Filimonas lacunae: one gene and its partner. The protein of the gene in region 2 interacts with the protein of the main gene of each other region in a pairwise test. Links are inferred from orthologs where the notes say so. Each region holds a gene or a part of one and is shown on either strand. Other genes may lie near its edges.

Region 1 (7,713 bases), 1.3 Mb from region 2 along the record:
ACGTCTTCCATCCCCAGATGCACCGCTTCATACACTTCATCACTGATATTGGTAACCTTGTGCTTAACCCGGTACTTTTTAATTAATTGTTCATCCTTCTCTGTTTCATTTTCAATACTGTCAACCAGATGAGGTGTAAAGTAATAGCCTTTGTTCGCAATGATACAACTCATGTTAGCCAATTGCAGTGGCGTAGCCAGCATTCTGTCCTGCCCTATTCCCAAGGTAAGAATATTACAGCTGTTCCAGCGCGACGTTAAAAAGTCGCGGTTATAGCGGGAAGTGTCAGGAATATTTCCACCGTCTTCACTCGGTAAATCAACCCCAAGCTTCACACCTAACCCAAAGCTGTTCATATACTCTTTCCATTTCAGGTAGCCTTCTTGTGCGTTATGCATGCCGGGGTTGTCAATAGCCAGGCGAAACACCTGTGAAAAATAACTATTACAGGAAGCGGCCAGCGCTCTGCGCAGGTTATCCGCATGCCCGCCACCCGAGTGTTCACATTTTACAGGTTTGCCACAGGATATATAAGCGCCACCACAGTTATAACCATAATCAGGAGTAATCAAATGTTCGTCCAGTGCCACCAATGCTCCCAGAGGTTTAAAAGTGGAGCCGGGCGGATATTGTCCCTTAATAGCCCTGTTTAATAAAGGCCGTGCAGTATCCAGCAAAAGACGGCCAAAGTTTTTACGGCGCAAAGCCCCGGTAAGCAGGTTGGGATCGAAAGAAGGACCGGAAGCCATAGTTAAAATGCCCCCGGTTTTTACGTTGATGGCAACCACACTGCCTATTTTATTTTTCAGCAGCTTCTCGGCAAGTTCCTGCATTTCCACATCCAGTGAGGTGTACAGACTACGTCCTGCAATAGCAGAACTATCAAAACGGCCGTTTTCAAAAGCTCCCTGGATACGGCTTTTGTTGTCGCGGATAAAATATTTAATACCCCGCTGGCCCATCAGCACTTTTTCATACACTCTTTCCAAACCTGATAAACCGGCAAAGTCGCCCATTTCGTACCCTTCGCCTGTATGCCTTTTTAAAAAGCTGGTATCCACTTCTCCAATATAGCCCAGCAGGTTTGCTGCCACACTATGAGGGTAACTGCGCACGGGCCGTTCCTGCAACACAAAGCCGTTGAAGCGGTACATATCTTCATTTAACCGCGCAAATAGCTCGGGAGTAAGCACCGGTTCAAATATGCTGGGTTTGTAAGAGGTGTTTTTAATAATAGCAGCCAGGATGCGCTTTTTAAATTCGGAAGTATCAATGCCCAGAATGCGGCAAAAAGCAGCGGTGTCTGTTCCCTTTATTTCACCGGGCGTAACCATCAGGTCGTACATGATGGTGTTTTCCAGGATGGGTTTTCGCTTGCGGTCGTAAATAATGCCACGATCGGGATACACTACTTTACGATAGCGGGCATTGTTAATGGCATCCTGCTCATATTCATCAGAAATAAGCTGCAGGTGCAAAAGCTGACCTATAATAACAAGAAATACTACGATAAATATTACCTGAACGACCCGGTTACGGGACTGGTTATATACCGACATTGGATAATAGAATAATTAAGGGATTTGAGAGAATACACAAAAATATTCATTTACCATGCAGTACAAAAAGTATTATGCAGCATTTGTGCGATAACGCGATTTGCGATAAAAAAGTACCTCTGTTACAAAAATCATCAGCAGGCTGATAGCAGTGGTGGCCGCTACTTTACCTACAAAAAACAGGAAATTTCCAAACTGAAGCCATTCTATCAGAATAAGGTAAGCATGGTGTATAAAGGTGAGGAGTACTACATATACGCTATAAGGAGCAAAGCCTATGCTGGCTATTCCAGGTTCGCCATAAGACAATTCTGTTTTCTCCTGTGGCATTAATACGTTCAGCAAAAACGGACGCAGGTAAGCAATTAGCACACAGGGAGCCGCATGCAAACCGGGTGTGCCGGATAAGTAATCCATACACAAACCGAACAGAAACGACAGCAACATTAACCCCACCCTGGGTGTATTAAAGGGCAGCCATAATATATACAGGAAATACAAATAAGGTTTTACAAACTGATGCAAAGGTGGCACCTTGTCTAACACAAGTGACTGAACCAGCAAGAACAGGATAAAGCGGATAATATTTTTTACAAGTGTACTCATCGCTCTTATTTAGTAGTTTGAGCCTCCAGTGCCCTTTGTTCCTGCCATTGTTCGTTTTGTATCAGGTATGCGTATTGCAGATTGAAGAAGTTTGTAGCGGTTTTTATTCTTAGTGTGTAAAAGTTACTGGCCTGCTCTGCCTGTACCTGGTCAATAGTACCAATTACCAGTCCGGGAGGATAGTTACCCGATAAATTACTGGTTAAAACTGTATCTCCTTTTAACACCTTGGCACTTTTAGGAATATTGCGCAAAGTGATAAAGCGTGGATCTGCACCGTCCCAGTCTACCGCACCCGTGTACAGTTCTTTTTTCAGCATAGCACTTACTTTACTGTTACGGTTCAATAAACTCATTACCCGGCAGTAGTTACCACTTACCATTACCACTTTACCCACAATTCCATCCGGGCCGGTTACAGCCATATCCTTTACTACACCCTGGTTGCTGCCACGTTGTAGTGTTAAATAGTTGTTTTCCTCTGCAAAAGAGTTGTTTACTACTTTGGCCGGTAACCAGGTAAACATGCGTACCCGGCCTACCGTATCTCTGAAAGTAGTGTCCAACTGGTGTAGTACGCTGGTTTCGGGGCCAATATAATTACTGGCCAGCATATTACGCAGCCGGGCATTTTCTTCTGCCAGCTGTTTGTTGGTTTCCTTTAAATGAAAGAAGTACTCCACTTTATTGTACTGGTTATCTACCCTGCCGGTTACTTCCAGCGCAGAGTTAGCAAAAACAGCCTCGTAGGTTTTATTGTACTTCACCAGTATAGCTATGCAAATGCCCTGGAGTACAAAAAATACTACCAATATAAAAAAGCGCCTGATAAACAGTATGATGTTGCGCATGCGGCAAACGGGGTTATCTCATGATAAACGGAAAACGCTGATAGTTTTTCAAAGCAATTCCGGTACCACGTACCACGCTTTTTAATGGATCGTCAGCAATATGTACCGGTAACTTAATTTTCTGGCTTAAACGTTTGTCTAATCCTCTTAATAAAGCACCACCACCTGTTAAGTATAAACCACGACGGTAAATATCGGCAGCCAGTTCGGGCGGCGTTGTTTCCAGCGCCTTCAGAATAGCTTCTTCTATTTTAAAGATGCTTTTATCCAGTGCTTCTGCTACTTCCTGGTAGCTTACCATAATTTGTTTAGGAATACCGGTTACCAGGTCACGACCGTTTACGGGTAAATCGTCCGGAGCATTCTCCAGGTCTTTCATTGCCGCACCAATCTGAATTTTGATTTGTTCGGCTGTTCTTTCACCGATCAGTAAGCTATGGTAACGACGCAGCGCTTCCATAATGTCTGAAGTAAATTCATCCCCCGCAATACGAATGCTCTGGTCACACACGATACCTGCAAGCGCAATAACCGTAATACCGGTAGTACCACCACCAATATCAATAATCATGTTACCTACGGGTTCTTCCACATCTATACCAATACCCAGGGCAGCTGCCATAGGCTCGTGTATCAGATATACTTCTTTAGCTCCGGCCTGCTCTGCGCTATCACGCACTGCACGCTTTTCTACTTCGGTAATGCTGGAAGGAATACATATCATCATGCGCCAGCTGGGCGGAAATAAGGGTTTTTTAGGATAGATCATTTTGATCATCTCCCGTATCATCAGCTCGGCCGCGTTAAAGTCGGCAATTACACCGTCTTTTAAAGGGCGAACCGTACGGATACTCTCATGGGTCTTTTCGTGCATCATCAAAGCCTTCTTCCCTACTGCCAGCACTTCTTTCGGATTATTCCGGTTAAGCGCTACAATAGAAGGCTCATTTACCACAATCTCTTCATTATGTATGATCAGGGTATTAGCAGTCCCCAAATCCATAGCAATCTCTTGCGTAAAAAAGTTAAACATTCCCATTGCTCAAAAGTGTTCCGTGTGTGATTAATGCCTGCAAAATTGATTGAAATAAACGAACACAGAAAATATTATTCCATTTTAGCATTTCCTTCTACCTTTTTTCTAAACCTTTCAAACCACTCTTTGGTTCCAGGGTCGAAAAACGGCAATGCTGTTTCGGGATATTTGTGTTCTACTGACTCCATCAGCTCTGCTGCCACTGCGTTTTTATTTTGCTGTGATGCAATGCTGACGGCTGTTGTATAAGTAAACCTGTAGTTATTCAATACCTGGATATTATCCCTGTTGTTCAAATACCCCCTTGAAGTAGCAGACAAGTACCTTAGTTTCTTAAGTCTTGAAATTAGTACAGAAATATTTATTTCTGTTGTATCTGTTGATAGTTTATTCGTAAGCCCCTGTACCCTCAGATATTTTTCCAGAAACAGAGACATGGTGTTAGGCACATCACCCGGAAAATTCACTTCTTTAGTAAAGGCATTTTGCTGTAGCACGTCCAGCAGAATTCTATCAGAACGCAATAAATACTTCTTACCGTAGCTAGGCCACAATTTCCAGCTGATGCCCGTATCCGCAATATTACTGTTGTTGTTGCGAATGTTTACCTGTTTTACATCCCAGCGCATAATGTCCAGCTTTTCCAGATCGGCAGGCGAATAGGATGTTGGAATCAGCCTTCTTTTCACTAGCCAACGGGGATACCAGCGTGTGTTTAGCAGGTTTATATCCACACAAATAACATCGGTACGGTATTTTTCTACCGTTTGCAGGTAGTACAGGTAATACAGGTACAAATCGCCATTGGTAAATAAGTAAGCGCCTTTGCCACATTCTTCCAGCACCTGTCTGAAATAGGTAAGTACCGTGCGGTCAATTCCGCCCCGCGTGGCAGCCTGTTCCAGGCTCCAAACGGCTGAATCATTTTTATTATCATAAGCGTACCGGATGGCCTGTGAACCCCATACCGTTAAAATTTTGGTATGCGGATCTAACAGCATCAGTTCACCTGTATAAACGTCATTGCTAAGTGTAACAGCTTTTTCGAAAGCTTCGCTGGCCTTGGTGGTTAGCCCTACCTGCACTTTAATCATGCCTTCCCCTTCCTGCGAGTTCAGTTTGTCAATAGCGTACCCGTAAAAATACCAGGCTTCTGCGCTGTTGGCATTTTTAGATATAGCTGATTCCAGCAAACGTCCCGCCCTGTTGTAATCGGGCAGTTCATCGTCGCCGTTTCTTTTCATCTCTTCCTTGGCTTTATCCAGGTCGCGCTTAAAATCGCCTTCCTGTGCAAAAACAGAGAATCCAAAAAGACAAGCAATAACCAGGTAAGCTGTTTTCATCATATTACACAAATATAAATACCTGGCAGGTTACAAAGTGAGCTTCAACCCTTTGTTAAGGGGCATGCTTTTTTTCTTATTCCTGCCTTTTTCATTATTCAAATTCGTAACCAATATCCCTGCGAAAGAACATTCCTTCAAATTGTACCTGCTCCAGTGCTTTGCGCGACTGGTTAGCAGCCTGTACAATGCTATCGCTATAAGAACTTACTGCCAGTACGCGGCCGCCATTGGTAACCACTCCTTCAGCAGTTTGTTTGGTGCCTGCATGGAAGATAATGGTATTGGCTGGTAATTTATCGTTGGCTATTACAATAAGCTTGCCTTTTTCGTAATCGCCGGGGTAGCCGCCGCTAACAGCCACTACAGTACTGCAACTGCGGGCATCCGCCTCAATGTTAATATTATGCAAAGTATGGTTATGCGCCGCCAGCAACAGTTCTACCAGGTCGTTTTTTAAACGGGGCAGCACCACTTCTGTTTCCGGATCGCCCATACGGCTGTTGTACTCTATCACAAAAGGCTCACCATTCGTATTCATTAAACCAAAGAAAATAAAGCCGGTGTAGTCAATGTTTTCTTTATGCAGGCCCTGCACAGTGGGTTTAATAATGCGCTCTTCTACTTTTTGCATAAAAGCAGCATCCATAAACGGCACCGGACTTACACAGCCCATACCACCGGTGTTTAAACCAGTATCGCCTTCGCCAATACGCTTGTAATCTTTGGCGTGGCCTATTATTTTATAGTCAGCACCGTCTGTTACCACAAACACACTTACTTCTATCCCCTGTAAAAACTCTTCCACTACCACTTTGGCCGACGCTTCGCCAAACTGCTTGTGCACAATCATTTCGTCAAAAGTAGCCAGCGCTTCTTCGTGTGTGGTGGCAATTACCACGCCTTTACCGGCAGCCAGGCCATCTGCCTTTAATACCACAGGTAAAGAGTGTTGTTTCAGATATGCTTTACCTTCTTCCAGGTTATCAGCAGTAAATTCAGCATACGCCGCTGTAGGAACGTTGTGGCGTTGCATAAACTTTTTGGAAAAAGCTTTGCTGCCTTCCAGCTGCGCGCCTTCGGCCGATGGGCCAAATACTTTAATATGTTGTAAAGCCGGGTCTTTTTTAAAGAAATCGTATATGCCTTTTACCAACGGCTCTTCAGGACCAACTACCACCAGCGCTATATTATTATCCAGGCAAAATTGCTTTTGCGCTTCAAAATCGTTCACGCCAATATTTACATTGGTGCCGTGTTCTGATGTGCCGGCGTTACCCGGTGCAATAAATAATTGACCACATAGTGTGCTTTGCTGCAATTTCCAGGCAAACGCATGTTCCCTGCCCCCGGAGCCTATAATCAGGATATTCATATACGTAAAATTGAAACTGCGGCGAAAGTATCATTTAAATGCCGGTCGAAAGCAGGAATTATAAGTTGTAGTTGCTTTTTCTCGTTTTTCTCTCCCTTTTTTATCATTTTTCGGGATATATGCCGCCAAACAGGCGATTTTTTCCTTTTCTGCTCCATTTTTTGTTAAAATCGGCGTGTATCCCAGATCATTACTAACGCCCGGCAGCATTTTGACCTGATTTTAAATTTTATACATTATTTTCGGCCGCCTAACGGGCAGAGTACTCCCATTTGTATTAAAAATTATGCTTTTATGAACCAAACTGCGCCCTCAAAAGGGCATCCTAAAGGTTTAGCCGTTCTGTTCACCACCGAAATGTGGGAACGCTTCAACTTCTACGGCATGCGCGCCTTACTTAGCCTTTTTTTAGTGAACGCCCTTGCATTTAGTGACAAAGATGCTGCTATTATTTATGGTGGTTTTCTGGGTCTTTCTTACCTCACTCCTATGCTCGGTGGTTTTATCAGCGACCGTTTTTTAGGTAACAGAAACTGTATTGTACTGGGTGGTACTATTATGGCCCTGGGCCAGCTGTTATTATTTGCCAGCGGCAGTATGTATTCCAGTAGTGTGGGAACAGCCACCAGCTTAATGTGGGCTGCCTTGTTCGTTATCATCATTGGTAACGGCTTCTTTAAGCCTAACATTTCTTCTATGGTGGGGCAGTTGTATCCAAAGGGAGATACACGTCTGGATTCCGCTTTCACTATTTTTTACATGGGCATTAACGTAGGCGCTATGCTGGGTATGACCATTTGTCCGGTACTGGGCGACGTAAAAGTGGGTGAAGTACGTGTGGTAGAAGCATTCAAATGGGGATTCCTGGCTGCCGGTGCAGCAATGCTGCTAGGCACCATTCTGTTCTTTATGCTGAAAAATAAATATGTAGTAAAACCTGATG
Region 2 (7,793 bases):
ATTTCTTCCTCTATCGAATAAACCTCTACTCAGGCACAATTTTTATATTATTAATTAATGTTAGCCCGGTCGTATAAACCCCAAAAACGCCCGTTATGAGAAGGTTTCATCATTATACCGACATTCAACTGATCCATTCATTTCACAATGGTGATGTTCGCGCGCTGGAAGCGCTAATAATCCGTTATAAAGATAAACTGTTCAGTTCTATTTTGTTCCTGGTAAAGGACAAATACCTGGCAGAAGATCTTTTTCAGGAGGCATTTATCCGCATCATTGATACGCTGAAGCAAAATCGCTACAATGAGGAAGGTAAATTCTTACCCTGGGCCATCCGGATTGCACACAACCTGTGCGTAGATCACTTCCGTAAGTTAAAACGCCTTCCCACTATTGTGGATAGCGATAATAACGACATATTCGAGTGGTTACAGGTGGCAGACGATACGCCCGAGCAGAAAATGATACGCCAGCAAAGCCATGCCCGCGTGCATAACATGCTACAGGAACTGCCCGAAGAGCAACGGGAAGTGATTGTATTGCGTCACTTTGGCGATCTCAGCTTTAAAGAGATTGCAGAAGCCACCAATTGTAGTATTAACACTGCTTTAGGGCGCATGCGCTACGGGTTAATTAATCTGCGCCGTATGATGACCGAAAAGCAGATTGCTTTGTAAACTTCCAGATACACATTCCCCTCCTATACCTTATTTAGCCGCCTTCCCCTAAAGGAAGGCGGCTTTTTGTTACCCATTGTACTCAGCCTTAACCATTCATGTATAATAGCTTACACCAATCTATCAAACACTGTAACTTTTGAACAAATAGAAAACAATCCATGTCCTCCATTGTAAGCATATCCGGAATAAGCAAAAACTACGGCCCCATACAGGCGCTGGACCAGGTATCTTTTGATATCCCCCAAAGCAGTGTATTTGGCATACTTGGTCCCAACGGTAGCGGAAAAACCACCCTGCTGGGCATATTAATGAATGTATTAAAAAGCAATGCCGGCAGCTTCACCTTTAAGGGGCAGCCTTTTAATGCGGTTATGCGCAAACAAATAGGCACCTTGCTGGAAACACCCAACTTTTATCATTATCTATCAGCCGAACGCAACCTGCGTATTGCCGCAGAAATAAAGGGAAGAGGTTTTGACGATATTGATGTGGTACTGAAAAAAGTAAACCTGTACGAACGCAGGCAAAGCAAGTTCAGCACTTTTTCACTGGGTATGAAGCAACGCCTGGCCATCGCTTCTTCACTGTTGGGCAATCCCGAGGTGCTGGTGCTGGACGAACCTACCAATGGATTAGACCCTGTAGGTATTGCCGAAATACGCTCGCTGATTACCCAATTGGCCGCTGAAGGCAAAACCATTATTATGGCCAGTCATTTATTGGACGAAGTGGAAAAGGTGTGTACCCATGTAGCCATATTAAAAAAGGGCAAACTGCTGCTTTCGGGTAATGTAAATGAAGTGTTTGCAGGGGAAGATATTATTGAAGTAAGCGCTGCCGACATTACCGCACTCATTGCAGCAGCCAACAGCCTGCCTGGTATTGGCAAAATAGTAACATTACCAACAAGTATACAGTTATTGTATCCTACCGGCACCGCCAACCTGGCTGCCATTAACCAGCATTGCTTTAATAATGGTGTGGTGTTAAGCCAGCTGCAACTGAAAAAGAAAAGCCTGGAAAGCAACTTCTTTGAATTAACCAATTAACCCACCCCCTCAACTAAACAATATGATACTGAAATTATTAAAGATAGAATGGCTGAAACTAAAGAACTACAAAACCTTCTGGGTTTTAGTGGGTTTGCTATTGTTATGTATTATAGGCATCAACTACATTTATTTCCAGGTAATTCATAGCAACTCTAAAGCAACAGTCTTAATGGGTATGGCTGGCTCTCCTTTCCAGTTTCCGGAAATCTGGCACACTGTGGCATTAATAGCCAGTTACCTGCTCTTCCTGCCTTCGTTGATAGTGATCATTAGCACCACTAATGAATTTAACTTTAAAACCCACCGTCAAAACGTAATCGATGGTTTAAGCCGTACAGAGTTTATATACGGAAAAATGTTATTAATACTGGTACTGTCTGTTGCTTTTACCATAGTGCTGTTTTTAACAGGTGTAGTGTTTGGCCTTAGCGAGGCATACAGTTATTTTTCTATGGAAAACAGCTCGCAACTATACTACTCCTTTATACAATGTATTAGCTATACCAGCCTTGCTTTGTTATTAAGCTTATTGCTAAAGCGCTCCGGGCTTACTATTGCGCTGTTTTTCACCTATGTGTTTTTAATAGAGAATATACTGGTGTTGCTGATTAACAGATTTGCTACCGGTGATCCACTGGAGGGACCGGGTTACTACTTAACACTGGACCCGACAGATAAACTGGTGCCTATTCAAATGTTTCAGAAGGCTTTGCAGAAAAACTTTCTACCTCCTGTAGCCAACTTATTAATAGCAGCTCATTGCTATATTATCCTATACTTTGTGCTTATTAAACGAAAATTTGAAACTGCTGATTTATAATCAGCAGTTTTTTTATACTATCTGTTTAAGCAGAAGCAGCTTCTGCCTGTAATTGCTCTATGGCTGCATCTGCCGAAGGATACAGGAAATGAAAACCGGTTTCTTTAATATGGGCAGCACTCACAGTAGCGCTTTTCAGCACTTCCACGCTCATTTCCCCTATCACAATCTTTAACACAAAAGCGGGTACATGAATAGGGATGAAAGGCTTGGGCTTGCGGTGATTGGCTATTAACAAAGTAATGGCTTTATTGGTGAGTGGTGCTGGCGCCACCGCATTATATACGCCTTCTACCTGGGCGTTTTCCAATGCAAACAAATACATGCGACACAGATCATCAATATGTATCCAGCTTACCACCTGCTCTCCTCCACCCATAATAGTGGCTATGTTGGCCATTTGTAACGGCTTCTTTATCTCTAACAAAAATCCTCCCTGGTTGCTCAATGCCAGGCCGGTTCGTAAAATTACCAATCTTTTACCCAGCGCTTTAAAAGGCTGTACAGACTCTTCCCACAAACGGCAGGTTTCTCCTAAAAAATCAGCACTGGCCGAATCTGACTCTACAAAAGGCACTGGTTGTTTGCGTTTCTCTTTGGCATCTGGCCCATACCAACCTATACCGGATGCACTTACTACTGTTTGCAAACGGGTATTATGTTGTTGTACAGCCTTCAACAGCAACTCACCGCTTTTTACGCGACTGCTTACTATCGCTTCTTTTCGTTGTTTGCTCCAGCGTTTATCGGCTACTCCTTCACCCGCCAGATGAATTAAAAAATCAGCTGCCGCAACTGCATCCTTATCTATCACCCCTTTCTCTACATCCCAATGCTTATAGGTTACAGAAGGCTTGGCCGGACGTGCATCGGGGTTACGGGTTAACACTATAACCTCGTAGCCTTTCTGCACCAGCAGCTTTGTAAGCCTGCTGCCCACCAAACCGGTTCCCCCGGTAATAAGCACTGTAGACATAAATAAATTTTAGAATCAATGAATAACTGGTTACATATGTAATATAACAAAAAATCCCTCCCGGCAAAACGGGAGGGACACAACAACTAAAAACACTATAAAATGTCAGAGATGCCTATGAACCAGGCCGGGTATTAATCCGGCTTCTTGCCATCCAGGAACGTATTCAGGGAGGAGATTCGCCCTTCATTGTTCTCATCAGGCTTAACTGTATACTTGCTGTAGAAATTTTCTACAGAAGTCATGGTATTACCAAACAAATCCATGTTTCTCCTGATATAGGCAGGCACTGTTTCAAACTCGTTATTCGGATCGTTGGTGTTCATGTTGAAAGACAACTTGCGCAGCTTCTGAATACGTTCAGCAGCACGACGCTTTTGTTCTTCTTCATCATCCTGGATATCGAATGTGCTAATAGAAGGCCCTTCATACGCTGGTGGCGCATTGTCTTTTATTACCAGTTCAAAACCTGCATTTTCTTCCTCTTTAGGCTCTGGCTGTACCGGAGGTTGCTGAGGATTGAATGTAGGACGTGGCTGTTGTACAAACGGCTGTGGCACAGGTTGCTGCGCACCGCCTTGTACACCCCTGTTCTCAGGATATACTCTTTCTACATACTGCATAGCAGGTTCGGTAGGCTTAGGCTCTGGCTGAGCAGGCTTTACCTCTCCTGTTATATCTGTAGATAATTCAAAACGGAAAACACCATTGGCATCCACCTTACCAACAGGCATGGTGTAGGGATCTTCCTGGCGTGGCTCGGGACGGGGCGCTACGTTAGCGCTTCCATCTACCAGCTTAGGTGCCATCGGATCTTCAAACACTACTGGTTGCTGCTGTACAGGCTGTTGCCTTTTATCTTCTTCTACACCCAGTGTCATTACTATTTTCTCGTTCGGATTGTTTACCGCACGTGGAACAGCAACATCTTCTTCTCTGGGAGCAGCAAAAGGATCTTTATGTTCAAAGCCAGTAGCTATAAGTGTAATGCCTATTTTTCTGTCCAGGGTATTATCATAGCCCATACCTACAATTACGTCGGTATGTTCACCCGCCTGCATGCGCAGGTGGTTGTTGATAATTTCCAGTTCGTCCATAGTGCATTCGTGTTCCCCTTCGGCGCTGTTAATGTTAATCAATATCCATTTTGCTCCACGGATATCGTTATCATTCAACAACGGAGAGTTCAACGCATGCTCAATGGCAGTCTGTGCCCTGTCTTCTCCTTCTACAAAGGCACTACCCAGGATAGCCACACCACCATTTTTCATTACAGTGCATACATCCGCAAAGTCCACAATAATGTGACCGCGGCTGTTGATGATGTCTGTAATACATTTGGCAGCGGTAGCCAACACATTATCGGCCTTACCAAAAGCTTCCTTCATTTTCAGGTTGCCATACTGCATACGCAGTTTATCATTACTGATAACCAGTAAAGTGTCTACGTAAGGCTCTAACTGTTTAATGCCCAGTTCAGCCTGCTGATGACGGCGCGGCCCTTCAAATCCAAATGGCAGGGTAACAATACCAACGGTAAGAATGCCCAGCTCGCGGCATATTTTGGCAATGATAGGCGCGCCACCGGTACCGGTGCCACCGCCCATGCCTGCACAAATAAATGCCATTTTGGTATTTACTTCCAGTATGCGCTTAATCTCTTCCAGCGATTCTTCAGTAGCCTGCTTGCCCACTTCGGGGTTGGCGCCAGCTCCTAAGCCCTGCGTTAAATGCGGGCCTAACTGAATTTTATTAGGTATATCACTTTGCTCCAACGCTTTGGCATCGGTGTTACAAATGATAAAATCCACCCCCTCAATGTTCTGCGCAAACATGTAGTTTACCGCATTACTTCCGCCGCCTCCTACACCAAGAACCTTGATGATAGATGACTTTTGCTTTGGCAAATCAAAGTGTATCATGGTCCGGAATTTTATGTTTGGTTAGTAAGTAAGTATTTTGTTTCATTGTTATTATCTTATCTCCTGATCACCCTCTTCTTTAAACAAGTCTATAATACCGTCCTTAAACTTATCCCAGAAGCTATTCAATCCCTTCCTTTTTCTCATATCTATTGTTTCAACTGGCGCTGCCACCTGTGCAGTTGCTACGGTTTCTGCAACCTCTTCTTTTTTCAGGCTTTCAGGCACCACCACTTTTTTAAAGCGGTTGTCGAACTCTTTACGCTGATGCTCGTAATCGCTGAAACCTTTTAATATTAAACCTATACAGGTAGAATACATCGGCTTTTTCAGCTCATCAATATGATTAGCGGCCAGATGCTCGTTAGGTAAACCTATGCGGGCATTTAAACCAGTAACATATTCTGTTAACTGTATCAGGTGCTTTAATTGCGAACCACCACCGGTAAGGATAACGCCACCATTCAGTGTTCTGTTGTCCAAACCCACCTGTTTTAAATGATATGTAACAAAATCCAGTATCTCGCTCATCCTTGCCTGGATAATGTTTGCCAGATTTTTTACACTGATCTCTTTAGCAGGCATGCCTTTTAAACCAGGTATGGTAATAAAGGCATTGGTTTTAGCCGCATCGGCTAATGCACTACCAAACTGAACCTTCATGGCTTCGGCCTGGCTTTTCAGCACACCTAATCCCATGCGTATATCGTTGGTAATGTTTTCTCCACCAAAAGGTATAACAGCAGTATGCTTTAATATACCTTCATAAAACACTGCCAGATCGGAAGTACCACCTCCAATGTCCAGTATGGCTACACCCGCTTCCATATCCACTTCGCTCATTACAGCAGAAGCAGAAGCCAGCGGTTGCAATACCAGGTCTTTGGTTTTTAAACCGCTTCTTTCTACAGAACGGTTAATGTTGCGTATCGCATTTCTGTCACCTGTAATGATGTGAAAATTCGCACCCACTTTCACACCGTTGTAACCTACAGGATCTTTAATGTTCTGAAAATTGTCAACATGAAAATCCTGTGGAATCACCTCAATGATCTGATCACCTGCAGGAATAAAAGTCTTCTTCTGATTATCAATCAGCTGCTCAATTTCCCAACGCTCAATTTCAGTGTCCGAGTCCTGCCTTACAATGTCGCCACGTGTTTGCAAACTCTTGATATGGTGCCCTGCAATACCTACATACACCTCGTTAATTTCCAAATCCGGGTTGCTTTCATAGCAGTTTAGCAAAGCCTGTTGTATGGCTTTAATCGTCTGGTCAATATTAAGCACCTGGCCGTGTTGTACGCCACTGCTATTGGCGCGGCCAAAGCCTAGTATTTCCAGTTTCCCATACTCGTTTTTGCGTCCGGCAATGGCAGCAATTTTCGTTGTGCCAATGTCAAGACCCACGATGATGGGTGCTTCGTTTGGGTTCATAGATACGTGTTTTAGTTGTTCGTTGTTGTTGTTGTTATTGTTCAATCTCCCTTTGTTACGTTCCTAATGTCTTCTTTGCATCACTGCTCTTGGCTTTGGTGCCGCTGCTGCCGGCCTTGCCGGCCTGTTACCTGCAGCTGCCGTAGTATCCCTTCTGTTGCCATTAGCCGTTGCTGCCTGCACTGCCGCACTGCCACCCGATAAACCGGTTGCCTGTGCTATGCTGTTGTTTAGCTGCTGTATAGCCCTGGCACTGTCAGGCACACCTGCACTTACACCTCTGCGCGTTGCCACTACCTGCCCTGCGTACTGCACATCAATTTTCTCGTACTTCTCAAATCCTGCCTTTGCCCACACCTGCTTATAAAAACTATACAACCGGTCAAGTTTGTCGTCAAGATTTTCTGCACTGCCTAACTCAATCACCTGGTTCCCTAACTGGGGGATGATCTGGTAAGTACGCTGTGGCGTAATATCTACCTGTGCCACCAGGTCGGTCCAGAATGAATCCCTTCCAATGGTCTGCGCTATCTTCTTCACCTCCTGCAATACAATACTGTCTGTAGCAGACAGCTTTGCTTTTTCGCCGGGAAAAGAAGTAAACACCGGAACCCTTGCTGTTAACCTGTCGCTCAAAGGCAACCGGGTACCTGAACTGTCGATATAAAAAGAACTTCCTTCTATGGTAAAAACCCTTGCCAACGGCTCACGCTCTTCTATCTTCACCTGCAACACCCGGTTATTATCAAAGAACAGCTCCGCGTTTTTTATCCATACATCCTTTTCTACCCTTGCTTCCAGCCTGCGCAGCATTACACTGTTCACCGGCACTCCCTTTTCTGCTCCGTTCTTTGCCAGCAAAGCCAGCAAATGTTTTTCATCTACAAACACATGTTCTTCCGCGCC

The links.
Region 1: the proteins of ftsA (region 2) and FLA_RS25635 interact in binary tests that used the Escherichia coli proteins (3 or more experiments, as listed by UniProt). The link is inferred for Filimonas lacunae from one-to-one orthologs.

What each region holds. Positions count from the first base shown.
Region 1 is NZ_AP017422.1:6,523,211-6,530,923, forward strand. Bases 2,043-4,954 are described here. They hold FLA_RS25635 (rod shape-determining protein), read right to left. Parts: upstream 4,056-4,954; coding sequence 3,030-4,055; downstream 2,043-3,029. Other genes in these bases: FLA_RS25625 (rod shape-determining protein MreD), read right to left, coding at 2,043-2,165; mreC (rod shape-determining protein MreC), read right to left, coding at 2,171-3,016; FLA_RS25640 (hypothetical protein), read right to left, coding at 4,124-4,954. Outside these bases: mrdA (penicillin-binding protein 2), read right to left, coding at 1-1,559; more of FLA_RS25625, read right to left, coding at 1,632-2,042; more of FLA_RS25640, read right to left, coding at 4,955-5,398; purD (phosphoribosylamine--glycine ligase), read right to left, coding at 5,490-6,770; FLA_RS31275 (hypothetical protein), read right to left, coding at 6,801-6,980; FLA_RS25650 (peptide MFS transporter), read left to right, coding at 7,065-7,713. UniProt on the Escherichia coli protein: Forms membrane-associated dynamic filaments that are essential for cell shape determination. Acts by regulating cell wall synthesis and cell elongation, and thus cell shape.
Region 2 is NZ_AP017422.1:7,781,433-7,789,225, reverse strand. The notes cover bases 4,695-7,686. They hold ftsA (cell division protein FtsA), read right to left. Parts: upstream 6,888-7,686; coding sequence 5,502-6,887; downstream 4,695-5,501. Other genes in these bases: FLA_RS30920 (cell division protein FtsQ/DivIB), read right to left, coding at 6,951-7,686; ftsZ (cell division protein FtsZ), read right to left, coding at 4,695-5,450. In the rest of the region: FLA_RS30950 (RNA polymerase sigma factor), read left to right, coding at 96-677; FLA_RS30945 (ABC transporter ATP-binding protein), read left to right, coding at 839-1,729; FLA_RS30940 (ABC transporter permease), read left to right, coding at 1,752-2,552; FLA_RS30935 (TIGR01777 family oxidoreductase), read right to left, coding at 2,578-3,528; more of ftsZ, read right to left, coding at 3,663-4,694; more of FLA_RS30920, read right to left, coding at 7,687-7,793. UniProt on the Escherichia coli protein: Essential cell division protein that assists in the assembly of the Z ring. May serve as the principal membrane anchor for the Z ring.